4 regions of the Pseudoalteromonas sp. XMcav11-Q genome follow, and region 4 is predicted to be linked to each of the others. Evidence: predicted binding sites of a transcription regulator. Region 4 holds the regulator's gene; each other region holds the start of a gene.

Region 1 (5,555 bases), on a different contig from region 4:
AGCCCTCGTCCGTTGGTTTCACCCCAAAAATGGTCTCGTCTCTCCAGATGCTTTTATTCCAATTGCAGAGCAAACCGGACAGATCATTGAACTTGACTTACATTTGTTGGAATTAGCAGCCAAACAACTCAAACGTTGGAAAGCGCAAAAGCTGCCGAAAACTCGTGTTACGGTAAATGTTTCATCGCGACATTTCGCAAGCTTAGAGTTCGTAGATACGATCCAGCAACTTTATCATCATTATGAGCTTACACCTGGCTCTTTATGTTTGGAAATCACAGAATCTGGATTAATAGCAAACTTAGCTCTCGCAACCAAAATTATTCAAGGATTAGAATCCCTTGGAGTGAAGCTTTATCTTGACGACTTTGGCACCGGTTACTCTGCTTTAGGTTATTTGCACCAGCTCCCCATTCATGTGCTTAAAATTGATAAGAGCTTTATTGACCAACTAACTGAAAGAGAAAACCCCCTAGTTGATGCGATTTTGAAGCTTGCACAATCACTTAACCTGACCGTTGTCGCTGAAGGTATCGAGCTCGAAACCCAGTGGCAGCTATTAAAGCAAAAAGGCTGTCAGTTTGGCCAAGGTTATATTGTTTCTAAACCATTAGCCGCAGATCAAGCGATGGCATTTTTACTGAGTAGAAACTAGGGCCTGTTGATCTTTCAAGTTTGTTTTTGCAGCAGTTTGATTGGTATTTATACAAGACAGAGCCAGCGTAGCATAGTCATTCTATGTAAGTCTGGCGATAACACAGTAGAAATGCTAATCAAGCGCTGCCCTTTGGGTTCATCTGAGTGCACTTTGTTCATTGTTGCTCAACTTTTGCCTAGATTACTAGGCGGCAAGTCGAGCGTCGCGACCAAAACACACTCAGAAGAACAAAAATCAAACAGCAAAGGTCAACAGGCCCTAGCAAATCCCTCATTGTTTATAAACAATGAGGTGTTTGAACCGGTTTAGTTTAACTTCTACCTAATTCGCTTCTAAGCTCTTTGGTTGCTGCCACCATATTCTCAAGTGCAGCCCGGGTTTCTGTCCATGCTCGAGTTTTAAGCCCACAATCAGGGTTCACCCATAATCTTTCTACTGGGATTTTCTTCGCTGCTTTGTGAATTAAATCTTTTATCCATACCACCTCAGGTACGTTTGGCGTGTGAATATCATAAACGCCAGGCCCGATGTCATTGGGGTAGTCAAAATCTTCAAAGGCGTCGAGTAAGGTCATATTTGAACGTGACGTTTCAATTGTGATCACGTCCGCATCCATATCCGCTATGGCGGCGATAATATCGTTAAACTCCGAATAACACATATGCGTATGGATCTGTGTTTCGTCATTCACACCACTTGCAGATACCCTAAACGCATATGCCGCCCACGCTAAGTAAGTTTTCCACTGACTGGCTTTGAGTGGCATCCCTTCTCTAAATGCAGGCTCATCGATTTGGATCACCTTAATCCCTGCATTTTGCAAATCCACTACTTCATCTCTCAGTGCTAATGCGATTTGATTCGCGATGCTCGGCTTATCTAAGTCATCTCTGACAAACGACCAAAATAAAATAGTCACCGGCCCTGTTAGCATGCCCTTCATCGGTTTTTTGGTTAAGCTCTGTGCATAACTCGTCCACTTCACTGTCATTGGTGCTGCACGCGAGACATCTCCCCAGATCACAGGGGGTTTAACACAGCGCGACCCATAACTTTGCACCCAACCAAACTGCGTAAAGGCAAAGCCTTCGAGTAATTCACCAAAATACTCAACCATATCATTGCGCTCTGCTTCGCCATGTACAAGCACATCTAAGTTAAGCGCTTCTTGTTCTTCAACGGCATAACGGATCTCCGCTTCCATCTGGCTTTGATAAGCATCAGTACTCAACGTACCCGCTTTATAATCACGTCGCGCCTTACGAATAGCTTGGGTTTGTGGGAAAGAGCCTATCGTTGTGGTTGGCAATAAGGGTAAATTTAGCGATTGTGCTTGTTTTTTAATTCTGGTTGCGAATTCACTCGTGCGTTGACCGTCTTTTGCTGTAAGCGCTGAAACACGCTGCTGCACCTCATTATTATTCACTCGAGTAGAAGTCAAACGCGCTTTTACAGGCTTAGAATATTCGACCAACTGGGTAATATCACGCTGCTCCAATGCATTTTTCAATAATGCCAGCTCTTGCCCTTTTTGTTTGGCAAATGCGAGCCAAGACTTTAACTCACTATCAAGCTTTTGCTCTTGCTCTAAGTCCACTGGCGTATGTAATAATGAGCACGAAGGAGCGAGCCAGAGATTATCACCGCGACGTTCATGAACCAGAGCAAGTTGCTGATATACACCTTCGAGATCCGAGCGCCAAATGTTACGACCATTCACAATCCCGAGAGACAGTACGCTATCTTGCCCAACTACTTTCTCTAACGCAGCCAAGTCGTAGTTTGCCGTTACGCAGTCAAAATGCACGCCTTCTACGGGGTAAGATTGAATATCTTCAACATGCGCTTGTACGGAGTCAAAATAACTGGCTAACAACACTTTTACTCCTTGGCCACTCAACGCATCAAAACTCCGGCGCAGCGCGCTGCGATAAGCATCGTCGATTTCCAATGCTAAAATAGGTTCATCAATTTGTACCCACTCAACACCTTGCTGTGCAAGCTTGCCGAGTACCTGCTGATATACAGCCAATAACTTATCTAATAAAACTAATTTATCAAACTCTTGACCAACGCATTTAGCTAAGTAGAGATAGGTTACCGGGCCGACCAATACGGGTTTTGCTCGGTAGCCAAGTAATTGTGCTTCTTCTACTTGAGTAAACAACTCCGTCCAAGTTAGGGAAAATTCCTGCGTTTGAGTTAACTCGGGGACAATGTAATGATAATTGGTGTTGAACCATTTCGTCATTTCACTTGCAGCACACGCACAGCCGCTTGGTGCTCGCCCTCTGCCAATCCGAAACAAAGTATCGAGATTTACAGACTCATCATTTTTGTGACGACTAGGAATAGCGCCGACAAGTAATGAAATATTCAACACGTGATCATACCAAGCAAAATCGCCGACAGGGAGAAGGTCAACACCAGCATCAGCTTGCAATGCCCAATTTTCTGCACGAATGCGCTTTCCTTCCGCGATTAAGTCGTCTTGCGTTAAGTCGCCTGACCAATAGCGCTCTACTGCAAATTTAAGTTCACGTTTTTTGCCTACGCGTGGAAAACCCAAATTATGTGTTAATGCCATGATTTTAATTCCGTCTAGGTGTATGGATGTCTAAATTTAATTATCATAATCAAAAACAACAATTGATGCTTTTTCAGATTTCATATGAATAAAATTAATTTGTAATTTTTTGCAAAATTTTTACAGAAGTAGTGACAACGCTGTCATTTTTAGTGTTATAGTGGATTTGTGAATTTTTGAACAATTCACCGTAGGTATTTAGACGTCTAGACATTGATAATAACTAAATAGAATCGTAATATTGAGTAATGCTGAGATTTGCTCACTTCAAATATGAGAATTGTTGATAATGATTGATATAAAGCACCTAAAGACTATCTCCACCTTGAAAGAAACTGGTTCTCTTGTGAATACAGCACGAGAGCTATTCCTGACTCAATCCGCTTTATCTCATCAGATCAAAGATCTAGAGAACAAACTCGACTGCCAACTATTCGAGCGCAAGACCCAACCGGTACGCTTTACCCCTCAAGGCATGTTGCTATTAGAGCTCGCCAATGATGTATTGCCTAAAGTTGAAGCAACAAAGTGTCGTTTGAAGGAAAGCCTTAACCAGCCCATCTCACAACTCAGATTAAGCGTGGAATGTCATGCTTGTTTTCACTGGTTGCTGCCAACGATTAAAGAATTCAATACCTTTTGGCCTGACATTAAAGTCGATTACGAACGAGGCTTTAGCTATGATGCGATTCCTGACCTTATTGAAGATGAGCTGGACTTAGTGCTTACTTCGGACATTCGAGAACCAGAACAGCTCGAATACGCGCATCTTTTTGACTTTAAATTAAAGTTAATCGTTGCACCAGATCACGAATTGGCCAAGAAGGCCTATGTCACAGCACTCGACCTAAAAGATGAAACCATCATTTCTTACCCTATTCCTCGCGAGCGTCAGGACATATTTAAGCACTTTATTCAAAATGCACGCTTTGATGGTACGCTAAAAACCGTCGATCAAGGTTTATTAATCTTCCAACTTGTGAGTGCGGGTATGGGGGTTGCGGCCTTACCAGACTGGTTGGTCACACCGTATGAAAGCCAAGGGCTGATTAAATCGATTCCTCTAGGCGCTCTTGGGCTAAATCGTCCAATGTATTTAGCAATGAAGAAAAGCATGAAAGATAACCCTGTTTATCGCCATTTCCTCAATACTTGCCGTAAAACCACGGCAAGATAGTTGACTGGGCTCTTTTTGAGCCCTAATTGTTATACATTTCTACAGCTCCCATCTCATGCTAGCATTGCGTCAGGCTTATCTAAATCTAAGGCATGTTTAAATGTTTGAAGTCAAAAAGGTTATCGGTCAACTTCTGATGCCGTTACCGTTATCTTTGGTTGCACTTATGGGGCTCATGTTTTTTATCGCCAAAACACGCAAAGGGCCGTATATCACAGTCTGGTTGGTCCTACTAACTACTTGGAGCATATCCACTCCTTATGTCGCGCAACACATTATCGAGTGGGATAAGGGCACGCTCACCGCATTCAATCCAAGCAGGCACAAAAACATAGACAGAATTGTTGTGCTTGGTTGTAATTTATACCCCGATGATTCCCTCCCCAGTAATGCTCAACTAGGTAGTTGCGGTTTAGCTCGACTAGTTGAAGGCATTAGACTTGCTAATATTTACCCAAAAGCCCAGCTGTATGTTTCTGGTTATGGCTATGGCAACGCAACAAGCGCAGGACTCATGGCTAAAACTGCACAGAGCTTAGGTATTTCCGCTACCCGTATCAAGCAAAACCCCAATGCCAAAGACACCGCAGACGAAGCGAAAATGCTCGCGCCCGTTTTGGTAGATTATGATGTTGCACTTGTCACGTCAGCTTCGCACATGAAACGCGCAAAAAACCTATTTGAAGCACAAGGCGTTGAAGTATTCCCTGCCCCGACAGAGTTTTATAATTTTAAGTCACTCCCATTAAGTCGGCAGTTTATCGCAAATGATAAGGCGCTAGATATAGTCACTCGAATTTGGCATGAACAAGTTGGTAGTATGTGGATCACGATACGTCGCATTATCGACCCTGAAGCACTTTAAGCGTCGAAAAAGGCATCAAAACCAGGCTAAAGTTCGATAAATTGGCGCTGAAAAACGTAAAAAATTGAAAATTTGCGCAAATATGGGTATAAATAGAGTTTAATCTTAACCCGCGTATCCGCGTACAACACGACTAGGATCTACGATGAGTAAACTAGATAAAACTGAAGTACTAAGCGCTTTCGAAGCTGCGTACGAAGCTGCACATGGCAAAAAGCCTGAAATCACTGCAAAGCCAGGTTGGTATAGCATCGATGGTGGCAAAAAC
Region 2 (5,555 bases), on a different contig from region 4:
TATTTGGTGCACTTCTCATCGGATAAAAAGATTGCAAACTTAGCCTCCTTTGTATATTTTGATCCTCCCTTAGACAAATAGGTAAAACACTGCCCTAATGGACACTGAAATAGAACTGAAATTTTTGGTTTCAGATAATGAAGTTCCGCTGATCCCTGCACTCATCACACAGTTTGCAAAAACGGTCACTAACAAGCCTGCTAAAAACTTAACTAACGCCTACTTTGACACGCCAAATCGTGAATTGCGTGCGCTAGATATCGGCCTAAGAACGCGTTGTTGCAATGATGAATGCGAGCAAACGATTAAGCTTGCGGGAGAAGTTGTAGGAGGGTTACATCAACGACCTGAGTACAATTTACCTATTCAATCAGGACGTCCTGACTTGTTAGCGTTTGACGCGAATATTTGGCCTCACGGCATGCAACTTGAGTCTATCGCAGAAAACATATTCCCGATCTTCAGTACGAATTTCATTCGTCGAACTTGGTTAATCGAAACGGATTCAGGAACCAAAATCGAAGTCGTGTTGGATAAAGGGGAAATAGCAGCCCAAGGGAAGATGGAGCCAATCAATGAGCTTGAAATAGAGCTCATTGAGGGAAACAAAGAAGATCTTTTCTTATTAGCCGATCACCTAATTAAACAGGCTGGCATGCGTTTGGGACTATACTCAAAGGCCGCCAGAGGGTATCGAATTGCCGATGATAAGCCTCTAAAACCAAATAAGTTTATAGGGTTTGTACCGCTCAAATCTCAGGTAACGCAAGAACAAGCGCTAATTGCGACAGTCAGTTATGGTATTCAGTTCGTCCAGAAGCATGAGCAGTGTTATTTTAATAAACCAAGTCTCAAGACATTAAAACGTGTTATTGATGGAGTCTCGCTTATCCGCCACGCGTTTTGGTTGTTCGATGACATCGTTGATAAAAGCTCGACTGAGAGTATTCGTAACGAATTAAAATGGTTGTTGTCAGAACTTGCCTGGGTCGAAAATGCAATTCATTTAAAAACCTATACCTCAAAGCGTCATGCTTATCATAAGAAACTTAATCAGTTTCCCGAGTTGGCGCAGGTCATTACCGATTTGCAAGATGTTCAGCCGACACCGACGGACATTGAAGATTTATTTCATTGCACCCGCTATAACCGTTTGATCCTTTCACTTACTCGCTGGCTGGTTGATAGAGCGTGGCGTAAAAACTGGGATCAAAAAGCACTGAGTGCAGCAGAGCTACCTGTCACAGAAATCGCAAGCCAATTATTTGATAAAGACTGGCAAGAGCTGAAAAACTTGCTTCCACAGGATAAATCGCTTTCTGAAAGAGATTATTTACATGTGAGAATAAAGTTAGAAAACACGCTACTAAGCGGTAACTGTCTGGGCAAGCTTTACGATAAAGAAGCGCGCAAAGTGTTTAGAACGCCTTGGATTGATATCGTTTATGGTATTTATGAGCTAGAAACACTGGCGTATTTATATCAACTTTGCCAAAGCCAAAACGCAGACGAGCTGCAAGAAGTGCAGGCATGGCTTAAGCAAAAATCTGACTTTTTGATAAGTGCTATGGAGCAAAGTCGACAATCTTCCATGCATAGCGAACCATATTGGTTCTAACCAGATTAAGCGGGGTTTTATCCCGCTTTTTTGTACCACTTCATTACAATCAATACTGCAAATATCAGGTGATGAACTAAACTTGGGTGTATCAATTCTGAGGTAGCCCAATGATCGATATTGACGATAAAGTGCTGAATGATTTGCGCGGCGGATTTAACTTACCTGCTAAGCCTGAAATATTACAAGCCTTACAAAATGAATTATCACAACCGGAGCCTGAGTTATTTACCGTGGCGGATATTATTGCGGCAGATGTTGGTGCGTCAGCTGCGGTGTTAAAGGTAATTAATTCACCCGCTTATGGTCTTGCCCGTACAATCACAGATATAAAACAAGCAGTGATGTTTTTGGGCGTTAACTGTATTACGCAGCTAGTGACTGGGTATTTGCTTAAAAATGCGTTTGAGCAGTCAAAGTGCTGTATCTCACTGCAGCAGTTTTGGGATAACGCTGCGGATATTTCAAAAGCGGCGATGGTGGTTGGACATCATTTGAAGGCATCATTACCGATGGAGAATTTGCAGCTGCTCGGACTGTTTCATGATGCCGGGATCCCAGCAATGGCCGTAAAATATCCTGACTACGCTGAGGTAATAAAGCAGTCTATAGAGCGACCTGAGCAAACGCTTATTTACTACGAGCAGCAAAAGTATCCAGTGCCTCACACTGTGATAGGCTACTTTCTTGCGACGTCTTGGCACTTACCTAAAGAAATATGCCAGATGATTTTGCGCCACCATGACGTTAGCTATCTTGAAGAGCAAAAAGATGCACAGCATGTGCAAACCTTTGCGGCACTTAAACTGGCTGAAAATCTCTGTTTCGAAGCAAAACACTTTAGAAGCGCAGCGGATTGGTATTTATTTAAAGACAAGGTGATGATTGAGCTTAATCTGCATGAAGATGAGTATCAAAACTTAAAAGATGATGTCGACGAAGTATTTATCGGGTAGGGGATTATCCGTGGTATTAAAAAAGGCGCTCTTGGCGCCTTTTTTACTTTTTACAGCAGGGGTTATAGGCCTGCTGCTGCACGTAGTGCGTCAGCTTTATCTGTTGCTTCCCAAGGGAACTCTTCACGACCAAAGTGGCCGTAAGCAGCAGTAGGCTGATAAATTGGACGCTCAAGGTCTAGCATAGTGATTAGACCGTAAGGGCGTAAGTCGAAGTGCTCGCGGATAAGTTCGATTAAACGCGACTCATCAAGCTTAGCTGTACCGAAAGTTTCTACGCTGATAGAAGTAGGCTCAGCAACACCGATTGCGTAAGACACTTGGATCTCACACTTGTCAGCAAGGCCAGCGGCAACAATGTTCTTTGCAACGTAACGCGCTGCGTAAGCTGCAGAACGGTCAACTTTTGATGGATCTTTACCTGAGAATGCACCACCACCGTGACGTGCCATACCGCCGTATGTATCTACAATGATTTTACGACCAGTTAGACCACAGTCACCCATAGGACCACCGATAACGAAACGGCCAGTTGGGTTGATGAAGAACTTAGTTGCTTCAGTGATAAGCTCTGCAGGTAGTGTAGGCTTGATGATAGTTTCCATCACCGCTTCTACAAGGTCAGCTTGTGATACCGAATCACAGTGCTGTGTAGATAATACGACCGCGTCGATACCTACTGCTTTACCGTTTTCGTACGCGAATGTTACCTGAGACTTAGCGTCTGGACGTAACCAAGGTAGCGTGCCGTCTTTACGAACTTGCGCTTGGCGCTGAACTAGACGGTGTGAGTATGTGATAGGCGCAGGCATAAGTACGTCAGTTTCGTTACACGCGTAACCAAACATTAGGCCTTGGTCACCAGCACCTTGCTCTTCTGGACGAGTACGGTCAACACCTTGGTTGATATCAGGTGATTGCTTACCAATGGTGTTAAGGATTGCACATGAATCAGCGTCAAAGCCCATGTCAGAGTGTGTGTAACCAATTTCACGCACGGTCTTACGAGTTAATTCCTCGATATCAACCCAAGCGCTAGTCGTGATTTCACCACCAACCATAACCATACCGGTTTTAACGTAAGTTTCACACGCAACACGTGCTTTTGGATCTTGCTCAAGGATGGCATCTAGAACCGCATCAGAGATCTGATCGGCGATTTTATCCGGATGACCCTCAGAAACAGATTCAGAAGTAAATAAATGTTTAGCCATTGTATTTATGCTCACAAATATTGCGCTTCACAAACATCAGGAACAGCGCGAAAAATTAAGGGGCGTATTCTAACCAAAAAACCTAGGCATTGACTAGTTATTTTACGCCTAGACGTCCAAAATTGTGCAAACTTTTTTAATGGTCGGAAAAAGTCCGTCTGTACCCGTTTTTTTATGGCCTTTGCCGTTGCAGTTAGCCATATAAATAAGTAAGAATGGGCTCAAACCCCCGCGAAACACATTTAAAGGTAGGAGAATTCATGCCATCTCGCAAAGAACTTGCTAATGCAATTCGCGTTCTTTCCATGGACGCTGTACAAAAGGCCAAGTCTGGCCACCCTGGAGCCCCTATGGGCATGGCGGACATCGCAGAAGTACTTTGGCGCGATTTTTTAAAGCACAACCCAAGTAATCCTGAGTGGTTCGACAGAGATCGCTTTGTATTATCAAACGGTCACGGCTCGATGTTAATTTATTCATTGTTGCATTTGTCGGGTTATGACTTATCAATTGATGACATCAAAAACTTCCGTCAGCTACACTCAAAAACACCAGGCCATCCAGAATATGGTTATGCGCCGGGTATTGAAACTACTACAGGCCCATTAGGCCAGGGTATTACTAATGCGGTAGGTATGGCGATTGCTGAAAAAGCATTGGCTGCACAGTTTAACCGTGAAGATTACGACATCGTTAATCACTATACCTATGCTTTTTTAGGTGATGGTTGTTTGATGGAAGGTATCTCACACGAAGCTTGTTCACTTGCGGGTACCCTTGGTCTTGGCAAACTGATTGCATTTTGGGATGACAACGGTATTTCAATCGACGGTGAAGTTGAAGGTTGGTTTAGCGACGATACACCAAAACGCTTTGAGTCTTATGGCTGGCATGTTATCGCCGGTGTTGATGGCCACGATAGCGATGCGATTAAAGCCGCAATCGAAGCGGCGCAAGCAGAGTCTGACAAGCCAACCCTTATCTGTTGTAAAACGGTTATCGGTTATGGTTCACCAAACAAGTCAGGTAGTCATGATTGTCACGGTGCACCGCTAGGTGATGATGAAATCAAAGCAGCACGTGAATTCCTCGGTTGGGAGCACGGCGCATTTGAAGTACCGGAAGATGTGTACGCGAAATGGGACGCAACAGCACGTGGTCAAAATCAACAAAGTGACTGGCTGATTAAGTTCACTGAATACCAAATGCATTATCCTGAGCTTGCTGCTGAGTTTGAGCGTCGCATGAAAGGCGAGCTTCCAGCAAACTGGTCTGAGAAAACAGAAGCCTATATCGCAGAGCTTCAAGCGAATCCTGCAAACCCTGCAACACGCAAAGCATCACAAAATGCATTGAATGCTTATGGTCCAATTCTACCTGAGTTTATGGGAGGCTCTGCTGACCTTGCGGGTTCTAACTTAACACTTTGGGATCAATCTAAAGGCTTAACGGCAGAAGATGCCGCGGGTAACTATATCTTCTACGGTGTGCGTGAGTTTGGTATGTCTGCCATTATGAATGGTATTGCACTGCACAGAGGCTTTATCCCTTACGGTGCGACATTCCTAATGTTTATGGAATACGCGCGTAATGCGGTACGTATGGCTGCATTGATGAAGCAAAGAAGTATTTTTGTGTATACTCATGATTCAATCGGTCTTGGTGAAGATGGTCCAACACACCAACCAGTAGAACAAATGGCGAACTTACGTACTACGCCAAACCTTGCGAGCTGGCGTCCATGTGACCAAGTTGAGTCAGCAGTTG
Region 3 (5,555 bases), on a different contig from region 4:
TGATGACCAGATAGTTTAGGGGCATCTGGCACTTGTAAACGCGCTTCTTCGCCTTTAGGTAAAGCCGCAAGATCGTTAAACATCGCTTCTTTTAGCTGTTTATCGAGTGCACCTGTGATACCCACGTTAAGTTTAGCTTGAGTAAATTGCTGAGCGTAAAAAACCTTAACGTCATCCAGTGTGATTGCTTCTAAGTCTGATAAATCACCAAAGTTATAGCTTTCGTATGGGTGGCCTTTGTACAGCTCGTGATAAAGCACTTCTTTACCTAGTTCTTCATCATTTGACGCTTTCAAACCAGCCTTAATGCCGTCGATTAGCTCTTTTTTCAGACGTTTAAAATCATCTTCTCTGAACCCTGGGCTCAAAAGCTGCTGACTCACAATGCCATACCATTGATCTGCATTATCTTTATGAATACGACCACGTAAAGAAATCATTTCTTTATCGATTTGATAACCGAAGCTACCAGCAATAGGATACAGCGCCTTTTGAATTTCTTTGTATGATTGCGACTCACTTCCGCCTTTGGCAATCATAGCCGCAGTAAGCGCAGCAAGACCTTTTTTACCTGCAGGATCTGCGGCAGCACCTGTGTAAAAAAGAAAGTTCACATCCACCAGCGGTGAATTATTGGTCTTGTCTAATACGTTGAAATGACGCGTTACTGGCTTGTCCATTTTTGCTACTAACTTGTCTAAGTTAACTTCCTTATCAAAACCAGGCACAGACTCAAGTGCAGACATAGTCACCGTTGTGCGGCTGCTGTCCACAAAGTATTTATTGGCAATATCACGAATGTCTTTCGCAGTGACTTTATCTGCACTTGCATAAAGCGCATTCACCACTTCAGGGTCACGCTCAAAATGCATGTAGCTTGCGAGTGTCGAAGCAATAGATTGTGATGAGTCAAGGCCGTTAATAAAGCTGTACTTTAGGTTTGATTTAAGTGCAGCAAGTTTATTTTCATCTACCAGCTCTGTGCGTGCTTTTGCGTAAGTGTTATTGATTGCATCACGCACTGTCGCCAGATCTTTTTCATCTTCAACTTTAACGAAAACATGCAGAAGACCAGGGTCTTTGGTTTCAGGGTTGTAGGTAAACATTTGGCTTGCAAGCTGTTTGTCTACCACCAGCTCTTGATATAACTCAGAGTTTTGAGAGAAGTATAACTGCGAGATCAAATCAAGCGCAGCTCGATCTTTTTTCTTCGGCTCCCATGCAGTGCCTTTATATGAAACAAGCAACCAGTGACCTGGTAAGCCATCATATTTTTCATGGACGTAACGTGCTTTCTCTTGTTTAGGCTCAACTGGAATATCAGCTTGATAATCACCCTTTTTCCAATTACCCCAGTGCTTTTTCACCATAGCCATGGTTTCTTTTGGATCTACGTCACCCACAATGACAAGCGATACGTATTCTGGCTTGTAAAAACGTTCAAAGAAGGTTTTACCATAGGCCATTTGATCTGGCATTGCTTCGATGTCTTCAAAAAAGCCCATCGTTGTGTGTTTATAGGTATGTTTATCAAATGCTTCTTTTCTTACCGCAGAAAGCAGTTTTCGAACTGGGCTGGCATTATTTTTAAGGTATTCACCTTTCACGGTTAGTGCTTCAGTACGAAACTGTTCTTCACTGTAAGTCAGGTTCTGAAAGATATCCGCTTCGATTTCTAATACTTTATCTAAATGCTGCTTCGAGAAATTTAGGTGATAGTTCGTGTAGTCATTGGTGGTGTAGGCGCGATTATCAACACCTGAATTTTTTAGAATGTCTGAATAAACGTCTTGTGGATACTTTTCTGAGCCTTTGAACATCATATGCTCAAAGAAGTGAGCGAAGCCGGTTTTACCCGCTTCGACTTCATTACGCGAACCAACAGAAACCGGGATCTGTAGCGATACCACATCAGGATAGTTAGTTTTAACTACCATGACGCGAAGGCCATTTTCTAGCTCTTCCAAAACATAATCTTGGGCGAATACTTTATTGGATTGGGCAGCTTGAGTACTTTCAGCTGACTGTTGGGCTTGGTCTGAATTCGTCGCTGCGCAGCCACTAAGCGCTAAGCTTACGGCAAAGCTGGTTGCTAGTAATTTGAATTTCATGAATTTGGTCCTAATCATATTTTTTATTCTAAGTAAGTCGTGTTCACTTACGTTAGTAAACCTCCAGATTATGCCCCAAAGCCATACTAATTCGCTAATTTCCAAGGTGATTTACCATCCTAATGTGTAAACAAATATGAAATTTTGGTTTGAGCACTTGAGATAAATTCATAATTATTGAAATTCTTTCATTAAAAAAATCTATCTAGACGTCTAAATGGCTGCTATATTAGTAAAGAGATACAGAAATGCTTTTGTGGAATGAGGATTATGGCTTTAACGCTTCAAGAGAAAATCATTGACCCTAACCAAGGGGTATATTTAATTGGTACCACACCACCTAAGATTGGCACCGACCCAGAGCAGCTAAAATCAATTGCCGCTAAGCTTTTGGGCCGTTTACATGAGATTGAATACGACGGCGTGATCATCTATGACATTCAAGATGAAAGCAGCCGTACTCAAGTACCACGTCCATTTCCTTTTAAGCACACCGTTGATCCGTGTGAATATAGTCAGTTGATCCGCGAATTATCACACCTTGATGTAATTACGTATAAAAGTGTGGCACAGCGCGATAGTGAAGCTTTTGGCGATTGGTTAAGCAGCACAAAACAGCAATATGGGTTAAACAATCTAGTATTAGTGGGCAGTCCGTCTTCACAAGGCGATATTAAGTTGCCGCTTTCTGAAGCCTATAAGGTATTGAAGCATCATCAAGATGACTTTTTCTTAGGTGGTGTAACTATCGCAGAGCGCCACGCCAGTAAGCGTAATGAACACGAAAGGTTAATTGATAAAACAGAGCAAGGCTGCCAATTCTTTGTTTCCCAAGCAGTGTATGACGCTCAAGCAACCATAGATCTTATTACGAGCTATGCTCGCACCTGTAAACAGCAAGGGCAAACACCAAAACGCATTATTCTTACCTTTACTCCATGTGGTGGAGAAAAAACCTTGCAGTTTATGGAGTGGCTGGGGATTTCAGTACCAGAAGCAACCAAATGGCGCATGTTAGATGCAGACAATACACTAAGTGAGTCAATTCGTATTTGTAGAGAAAATCTAGATCAAATCTTAAAAAGCTGCTCACATCTAGATATTTCTCTTGGCTTAAATATTGAGAGCTTAACAAACCGTAAAGAAGAAATAGATGCATCTATAAACCTTTATCGACTGTTGAAGGCGACCATGGAATTATGCCTTGCGGAAAAGCAAATTGCTTAATGCAGTCTAAGCCAGCTTCATCAAGCTGGCTTTTCTGTTAACCTTGCTGAATTATCCAAAGCCCAGATTAACTTAGGCTCAAGAAAGCGATTAATCCCACCCCTAGTAACAATCGGTAAATGACAAATGGCATCATGCCCATGCGCTCTATGATTTTCAGGAAAAAGAAGATACAGGCATAAGCTGAGATAAACGACAGTGCTGCACCACTTAATAACGCATTCCAATCAACCACTTCATCGCCGGTAGCAAGCTCTAAACTGTAATACAATCCCATCATCGAAATGATTGGAATAGACATTAAAAACGAAAAGCGCGCCGCACTTTTCTTATCAAGCCCGAGTAATAAACCTGCGGTGATGGTAATACCTGAACGCGATGTGCCGGGAATAACAGCGGTAATTTGCGCAAGCCCCAGTATCAATGCGCTTTTCCAGTTTAAGGCAAATTCGTCTTTGATTTGTCTCGCTTTCACGTCGGCATACCAAAGCAGTAAACCAAATACTATCGTCGATGTTGCAATCACCCAAGCACTACGTAAATAAACTTCTACGATATCCTTAAGCAGTGGAGCTAAGATCACGAATGGAATAGTGGCAACCACAATACACCAAGTCAGCCGGCTTTCTTTCGAGTGCGTACCTGAGAATGATTTGAACCATCCTGCCAGTAGGCTGACAATGTCTTGTCGAAAATAAATAACGACAGCCAGCAAAGTACCAACATGAACAGCAACATCAAAGGCAAGACCCTGATCTTGCCAACCTAGTACCTGTGAAGGTAGCAGTAAGTGGGCAGAACTCGAAATAGGTAAAAATTCAGTGAGACCTTGAATAATTGCAAGGACGACAATCTCAATAAAGCTCATTGCTTGGGAAACTCCACTTTCCATAATTTTTGAGTTGGGTTGTGATACTCCTGCCATAACTGAGCAATGCTTTTACCCTCAACAGGATGGATAAAATCAGGAGCTAGTTCAGCTAATGGCTGAAGCACGAAGGCATTTTTGGTTATTTCATCCCGAGGCAACTGAGCGGGTGATGAACAAATAAGGTGGTCATAAAAGAGAATATCGAGATCTAACGTGCGTGGACTAAACTTCTTTTCACTACAGCGACGACCATGATCGTATTCTATCGACTTGAGCAGTTTATATACTTCGTCTAAAGACAGCTGTGTTTGTGCAGCAAAGACCGAATTATAAAAGTTATTTCCTGCAAATCCGACGGCTTCACTCTCAAACACACTCGAATGTTGAAAATCCGGAAAGTGTTTTATCAATACCCTCAAGCCACTCAGCAAATTTTTTTCTTTTTCTATGTTTGAGCCGAGACTGATAAAAATTTGTGCCATGATAATTCTACTTCTTACGCACAATTTCTACACCAACCGTTTGTGCTTGTGGCACGGCAGCAGGTTTACTCACTTTTATAAGCACTTGTTGTACATTAAATTCATTTAGGATCATTGCGGCAAGCTGTTCAACTAACGTTTCTAATAGCTCTACTGGTTTTGCTTGGGTATACGCAATAATACGCTCACTCACTTTGGCATAATCAACCGCCAAACTAATATCGTCATGGCGAGCGGCAGCGCTAATATCGGTCAACATCTCAACATCAAAGTAAAGGCTTTGTTTACTTTCTTTTTCAAAGTCGTACACTCCTATTATGGCTTCGACGTGTAGCTGTGAGATATAGACTTTATCCATGTAAACTCCAAACATGTTTATCGCTGTAATTCACCCGCATTTTCTAATCGCAATTCGCGATCTGTGCAGGACTTAAGACCGCCGATCATAGCCCAAAACAACGCAATAAAAAATAAGGAAGACAGTGTTAATCAGTTTAATGTGCGTATGTGCTTATTTATTGGGATCGATTTCCTCAGCGATTCTGGTTTGTCGGTTATTCAATCTACCAGATCCACGCTTTAATGGTTCTAATAATCCAGGCGCAACCAATGTATTAAGATTGGGAGGAAAGATCCCAGCTGCGCTGGTGCTCGTCTTCGATATTTTAAAGGGAACCATCCCGGTGTGGGGAGCCTACTTTCTGAAAATAGAACCTGTGTGGTTAGGTGCAATAGCCGTAAGCGCATGCCTTGGTCACATTTATCCTATTTTCTTCCACTTTAACGGTGGTAAAGCGGTAGCAACGGCATTTGGTGCGCTATTACCCATCGGCTTGTCATTGGGTGGGCTATTGATTAGTACGT
Region 4 (5,555 bases):
CGAGCTTAAGTTGTGAAAATAATCAAAGCTCATATAGTAAATAGTATCAGGTATGAGCACTTAATATAAACTAAAGTCAGTATATTGCGATTAAATGTCGGTATCTTGACGTTAAAGTTGGTTAAGTTGCAATTTTCTTATTGTTTTTATAGTTGGTGTGCATTTGTGCTAATTTTATACATTCCGTGCTGGTTTTAGCGTCTTGTTTTTTAAGTTTTAGTCATTTTATTTGTGAAATATTTCTTAAAATTGAGCTTATCTTCTCGGAAAAGTATAGAAAATACCATGCTAGTGGATAGACCTGATTTTACTTGAATAATGAGCAAAACTCGGTATTGTGTGAATACGGTCGATTAACTATATGTCCTATTGACATACCGCGACAGCAAAGCACATACGCTTGTTGAGTGGTTGAATGTCGTCGCTCATATAGTTAATCGCACTGTGTGTTGCTGTAACCAGCTAGCTAGGTTGCCAACATTCAGAATGCGAACGTTTACCACACTCTCACATTAACTTCGTAGGAAAATATCGCGCCATGACAGACTTTCGTCAACAAGCTCTAGATTATCACGAGAAGCCCGTTCCAGGTAAAATCAGTGTTGAACTCACTAAACCTGCCGAGACCGTAAAAGACTTAGCACTTGCATACAGCCCAGGTGTTGCAGAGCCAGTACGTGAAATCGCGGCTGATCCGGCGAATGCATACCGTTACACGGGTAAAGGAAATATGGTTGCGGTGATCAGTAATGGTACGGCAATTCTTGGCTTGGGTAACTTAGGTCCTTTGGCGTCAAAGCCTGTTATGGAAGGTAAGGCACTATTATTTAAGCGTTTTGCGGGCCTTGATTCAATCGATATCGAAGTTAAGCACAACACCACTGAAGACTTCATCAATACTGTGGCAAATATCGCAGACACATTTGGTGGTATTAACCTTGAAGATATTAAAGCGCCAGAGTGTTTTGAAATTGAGCGCGCGCTAATTGAACGTTGTGACGTTCCTGTATTCCATGATGATCAGCACGGCACTGCAATTGTAACCGCTGCGGGTATGCTGAATGCGTTGGAAATCCAAGGTAAAGATATTCATGATGCGATTATTGTGTGTCTTGGCGCGGGTGCAGCCGCTATTGCTTGTATGGAATTACTGATCAAATGCGGTGCTCAACGTGAGCACATCTATATGCTGGACAGAAAAGGCGTGATCCATACTCGTCGTGATGACCTAAATGAATACAAAGAGCTGTTTGCAAACAACACGGATAAGCGTACGTTACAAGACGTGATTGCAGATGCGGACGTATTTGTTGGTGTTTCTGGCCCAGACTTACTTTCTGCTGAGGATCTAAAGCTAATGGCTGACAAGCCAGTGGTATTCGCTTGTTCTAACCCAGACCCTGAGATCAGCCCTGAAGTTGCACACGGTGCACGTAATGATTTGATCATGGCGACAGGCCGCTCGGATTATCCAAACCAAGTAAATAACGTACTGTGTTTCCCGTTTATCTTCCGTGGTGCGCTTGATGTACGCGCAACCGCTATCAATGACGAGATGAAGATTGCAGCGGTTGAAGCAATTAGAACGATTGCGAAAGAGCCTGTACCTGCTGAAGTGTTAAAAGCGGCTGACGTAGATAGTCTTGAGTTTGGTCCTGAGTACATCATTCCAAAACCAATGGATCCGCGTTTGTTACCTCGTATCGCAAAAGCGGTAGCGGTAGCTGCAATTGAATCAGGCGTGGCACAAATCGATATGCCAGCTGGATATATGGAATAATACTATAGGTTTAATCCAAATGAAAAAAGCCTCGATTGAGGCTTTTTTTGTGTCTGTATTTCCAGAGCGAAAGAGCAGTTATCACTCTTCGTTTATTTCTGGGATCTCCAAACCGCGCTCTTCCATTATTTGTCTTACCTCTAAAGGAATACGCTCTGGATTATCTTTTCTCAAGTCTTCATCGCTCGGCAGTGGCTGACCTGTGAAGGCATGTAGAAACGCCTCACATAAAAGCTCACTGTTCGTGGCATGACGTAAGTTATTCACTTGGCGACGTGTACGCTCATCAGTTAGCACTTTGAGTACATTCAGAGGTATGCTCACCGTGATCTTTTTTACTTGCTCTGCTTTTTTACCGTGTTCTGCATATGGGTGAATATACTCACCGTTCCATTTTGCCATAATTGTGTACTTGCCTCAGTTACATCAATGCCAATATGACTGGGTTCTGGTCTACATTATTCACCAACCGCATGAATATAGGGATAACCTTACGAATTAAAGATAAATCCCAAACTCAAATAGATGAATAAACTAATCCGCCATAGCGAGATAGAAGAATCTCTGCCATAGTTTTCAATAACTCAGTCGTATTAGCAACGCCTAGAGTGGCGAAATTTTATCGGTTTAAAAAAGATAGTCAAATACTAGTTATTTAGCCATTTAGCGGTATAAATGTTTTGACTTCTGGTTTCTGTTGCTCTAACCTTTTAGACGTCTAAACATCCAACTATCTAGGTGACCTTATGAGTCAAGTTAATAAATCGACGGTAGCAGTGCGTCACGGTATAGAAGCTGATAAAGCGCATGGGGCAGTAGTGCCACCGCTTTACCTTTCTACCACCTATTCTTTTGCCGATTTTGATACCAAACGCGACTACGATTATGGCCGCAGCGGTAACTTTAATCGTGATGTGCTTGCACAGGCACTTACCGAACTTGAAGGTGGTGCTCGTGGTATTATTACCGCCACTGGCATGGCTGCCGTTCACCTAGTAACTCAACTGCTTAACCATGACGATATGCTGGTTATTCCACATGACTGCTATGGTGGTAGCTATCGCTTGTTTACATCGCTTGCAAAGCGTGGATTGCTCAAATTAACAGTCTTGGATCTCACGCAACCTGAAAGTCTTGCGCAGCTGCAGCAGATCAAACCTAAATTAGTTTGGATTGAAACACCAAGTAACCCAATTTTGCGGTTAACGGATATAGAAGCTGTCGTAAATGCAGCACACGCTGTGGGGGCTTTGGTCGCCGCTGACAACACCTTCTTGTCTCCTGCATTACAAAACCCCATTGCCTTTGGCGTGGATGTCGTCGTGCATTCAACCACTAAATATATCAATGGTCATTCTGATGTAGTGGGGGGCGCGGTGATCGCGCGTACACAGGAATTGGGTGATGAGTTAGCTTGGTGGGCGAATAATATCGGTATTACCGGTGCACCTTTTGATAGTTACCTTACCCTACGTGGACTGCGCACCTTAAATGTGCGTTTACGCCAACATCAAGAAAATGCTCAGCTTATTGCAGAATATTTAGAAAAGTCGCCGTATGTTAGCCAAGTTTATTACCCTGGCCTTGAGTCGCATCCTCAACACGAACTTGCGAAAAAACAACAGCTCGGCTTTGGTGGCATGGTGAGCTTTGATATCAAAGGCGATCTGCAAACATCTGCGAAGTTTTTAACGTCTCTAACGCACTTTTCATTGGCAGAATCTTTAGGTGGGGTTGAGAGTCTTATTTGTCATCCAGCGACGATGACACACGCGGGTATGGATCCGCAAGCACGTTTAGAAGCGGGAGTGGGCGACACGTTGATTCGTATTTCTGTAGGCATTGAAGATGCACAGGATCTCATTGCAGATCTGGAAGCGGGATTTGCATGTATTGATGAAAGTCAGGCGAGTGATGATGCTAAGTCATTCAAATTAACGCCTGCACATACAGTAGCGTTGTGGTGAGTAAATGGCAAAAGTAGTACATAAGTTTGGTGGTTCGAGTTTAAGCTCGCCAGAGCGTTATCAGGCGGTTGCCAAGATAGTGTTAGAGCAATGTCAACTAGGTGACAGTGTTGTGGTTTCTGCTGCAGGAAAAACAACGAATACCCTAGTGAAGTTATGGCAAAGCTTTGAGCAGCAAGATGTTCGCGCATTCAACGATGTTTTATTACAAGTTGAAAATCATCAACGTGAATTAATTGATGCCCTGTTTGTAGGTGAACAACACAGTGTGTTACTCAAACAGCTTGTCAATGAGCTGCAAGCAATCGCTTTAGGACGAGAAGAACAGCATCTTCACTACGCGAGTTTACTTGCACATGGAGAGCTATGGTCGGCTCGTATATTAGCAAACTACCTAAGTTCTCAAGGTATCGAAGCCAAAGCTATCGACGCTCGTACGTTATTTGTACAACAAGAGGGGGTGTTACTACACGCCCATAACAAAGAAGCGTGCTATCGCGCAATTGATGATCACGCTATCTATATCGTTACCGGTTTTATTGCCGCAAATGCACAAGGTGAAACGGTGACTTTAGGCCGAAATGGCAGTGACTATAGCGCGACTTTGTTGGCAAGTTATCTTGATGCGGCTCAAGTATCAATTTGGACGGATACAACGGGTGTATTCAGCACTGATCCACGTAAAGTCGCCAATGCCATAAAATACACAAAGGTATGTCGTGGCCAAGCTGAATTACTCGCACGATTAGGTAATCCAGTACTACATGCAAAAACGCTGTCTCCACTTAAAGATACCGATATAAAACTGCAAGTTCGCAGCAGCTTTGACGCCGATGCACTTGGCACTGAGATAGTAAAGGCAGGCTATAGCAAAGAGAAGCGCTTTATTACCACTTTTGGACAACTTGACCTGTTACGCGTTGAGCAGCTAAAAAGTGGTGAAGTGAAACAGCTAAGCCAGCTTATTCAGCATAGCATTCATCATTTTGTTAAAGGTGGAGAGGCACACTTACTGGTGCCATCTGAGTTTAGCCATGTTGTGATTAAAGCGCTGGATTCGCGAGCCAATATTATTGAGTCGCAAGTACAAGGCTTTGCTATTGTTGCCCCAAGTCAGGATGTTGCTGGCTTACATCAGCAAGCTCTGGAATTATTGGATGAACATGCGATTGTCACCCGTTTTGTGCTGCAAGAGCGCCATTACAGCTTAGTGTTAACCGATCAAGCAATTGATAGCGATCTACTTGCTATATTGCACGAACGTTTGGTCAATAAAGGCAGAGAGCTTGCTGTGATTGTAGCTGGTGTTGGCAATGTGGGTGAAGTGTTTATCGAACAATGCAAAAACCAAGTCGCTAAGCTGAGTGAGCACTTTGATCTTAAGTTGGTTGGCTTACTGCGTTCTAAGCAAATGTTGTTCTGTCCAAGCGGGTTGAATTTAGCATCGTGGCAACAGCAATGGCAAAATGAGGCCATCGAATACAATGAAGCAGAGCTATTCACTCGTATTAAAGAGCTAGATTACGAGCATAAAGTGGTGGTCGATATTACTGCGAGCGAGCGTTTCAGCGAGTTGTATCCACAGTTTGTTGAACATGACTGCCATTTGATCAGCGCTAATAAATATGCCGGCACGGCACAACAAGGTTGGTACTCAAAGCTGCGTCAGCAGTTACAAGATCGTAACCTATTATGGCGTTACAATACCAGTGTTGGCGCAGGTCTTCCCATTAACTTTGCATTGGCTGATCTGCAAAATAGTGGCGATGAAGTGGTGAGAATTGAAGGCGTCTTTTCCGGCACTTTAT

The links. Region 4 encodes MetJ, which represses methionine synthesis genes. Its sites were predicted from a motif close to TAGACGTCTAGACGTCTA; they were not measured.
Positions count from the first base shown of each region.
Region 1: metE (5-methyltetrahydropteroyltriglutamate--homocysteine S-methyltransferase) is a predicted target of MetJ. The motif match lies at 3,445-3,462, and genes of this name have one in related genera.
Region 2: metK (methionine adenosyltransferase) is a predicted target of MetJ. The motif match lies at 3,890-3,907, and genes of this name have one in related genera.
Region 3: ABMY45_RS20875 (methylenetetrahydrofolate reductase) is a predicted target of MetJ. The motif match lies at 2,318-2,335, and genes of this name have one in related genera.

Region 1 is NZ_JBECOX010000001.1:572,985-578,539, forward strand. Features, by position in the region: gene ABMY45_RS02765 (EAL domain-containing protein) at 1-655, shown strand, start outside; gene ABMY45_RS02770 (hypothetical protein) at 767-967, shown strand; gene metE (5-methyltetrahydropteroyltriglutamate--homocysteine S-methyltransferase) at 969-3,245, opposite strand; gene ABMY45_RS02780 (LysR substrate-binding domain-containing protein) at 3,535-4,422, shown strand; gene ABMY45_RS02785 (ElyC/SanA/YdcF family protein) at 4,523-5,287, shown strand; gene ABMY45_RS02790 (hypothetical protein) at 5,433-5,555, shown strand, end outside.
Region 2 is NZ_JBECOX010000006.1:252,976-258,530, reverse strand. Features, by position in the region: gene ABMY45_RS12315 (CYTH domain-containing protein) at 98-1,618, shown strand; gene ABMY45_RS12310 (HDOD domain-containing protein) at 1,729-2,574, shown strand; gene metK (methionine adenosyltransferase) at 2,637-3,788, opposite strand; gene tkt (transketolase) at 4,049-5,555, shown strand, end outside.
Region 3 is NZ_JBECOX010000017.1:49,158-54,712, reverse strand. Features, by position in the region: gene ABMY45_RS20880 (pitrilysin family protein) at 1-2,111, opposite strand, end outside; gene ABMY45_RS20875 (methylenetetrahydrofolate reductase) at 2,382-3,338, shown strand; gene ABMY45_RS20870 (undecaprenyl-diphosphate phosphatase) at 3,406-4,206, opposite strand; gene folK (2-amino-4-hydroxy-6-hydroxymethyldihydropteridine diphosphokinase) at 4,203-4,691, opposite strand; gene folB (dihydroneopterin aldolase) at 4,699-5,049, opposite strand; gene plsY (glycerol-3-phosphate 1-O-acyltransferase PlsY) at 5,174-5,555, shown strand, end outside.
Region 4 is NZ_JBECOX010000018.1:43,624-49,178, reverse strand. Features, by position in the region: gene ABMY45_RS21255 (malic enzyme-like NAD(P)-binding protein) at 539-1,780, shown strand; gene metJ (met regulon transcriptional regulator MetJ) at 1,862-2,182, opposite strand; gene metB (cystathionine gamma-synthase) at 2,527-3,747, shown strand; gene metL (bifunctional aspartate kinase/homoserine dehydrogenase II) at 3,752-5,555, shown strand, end outside.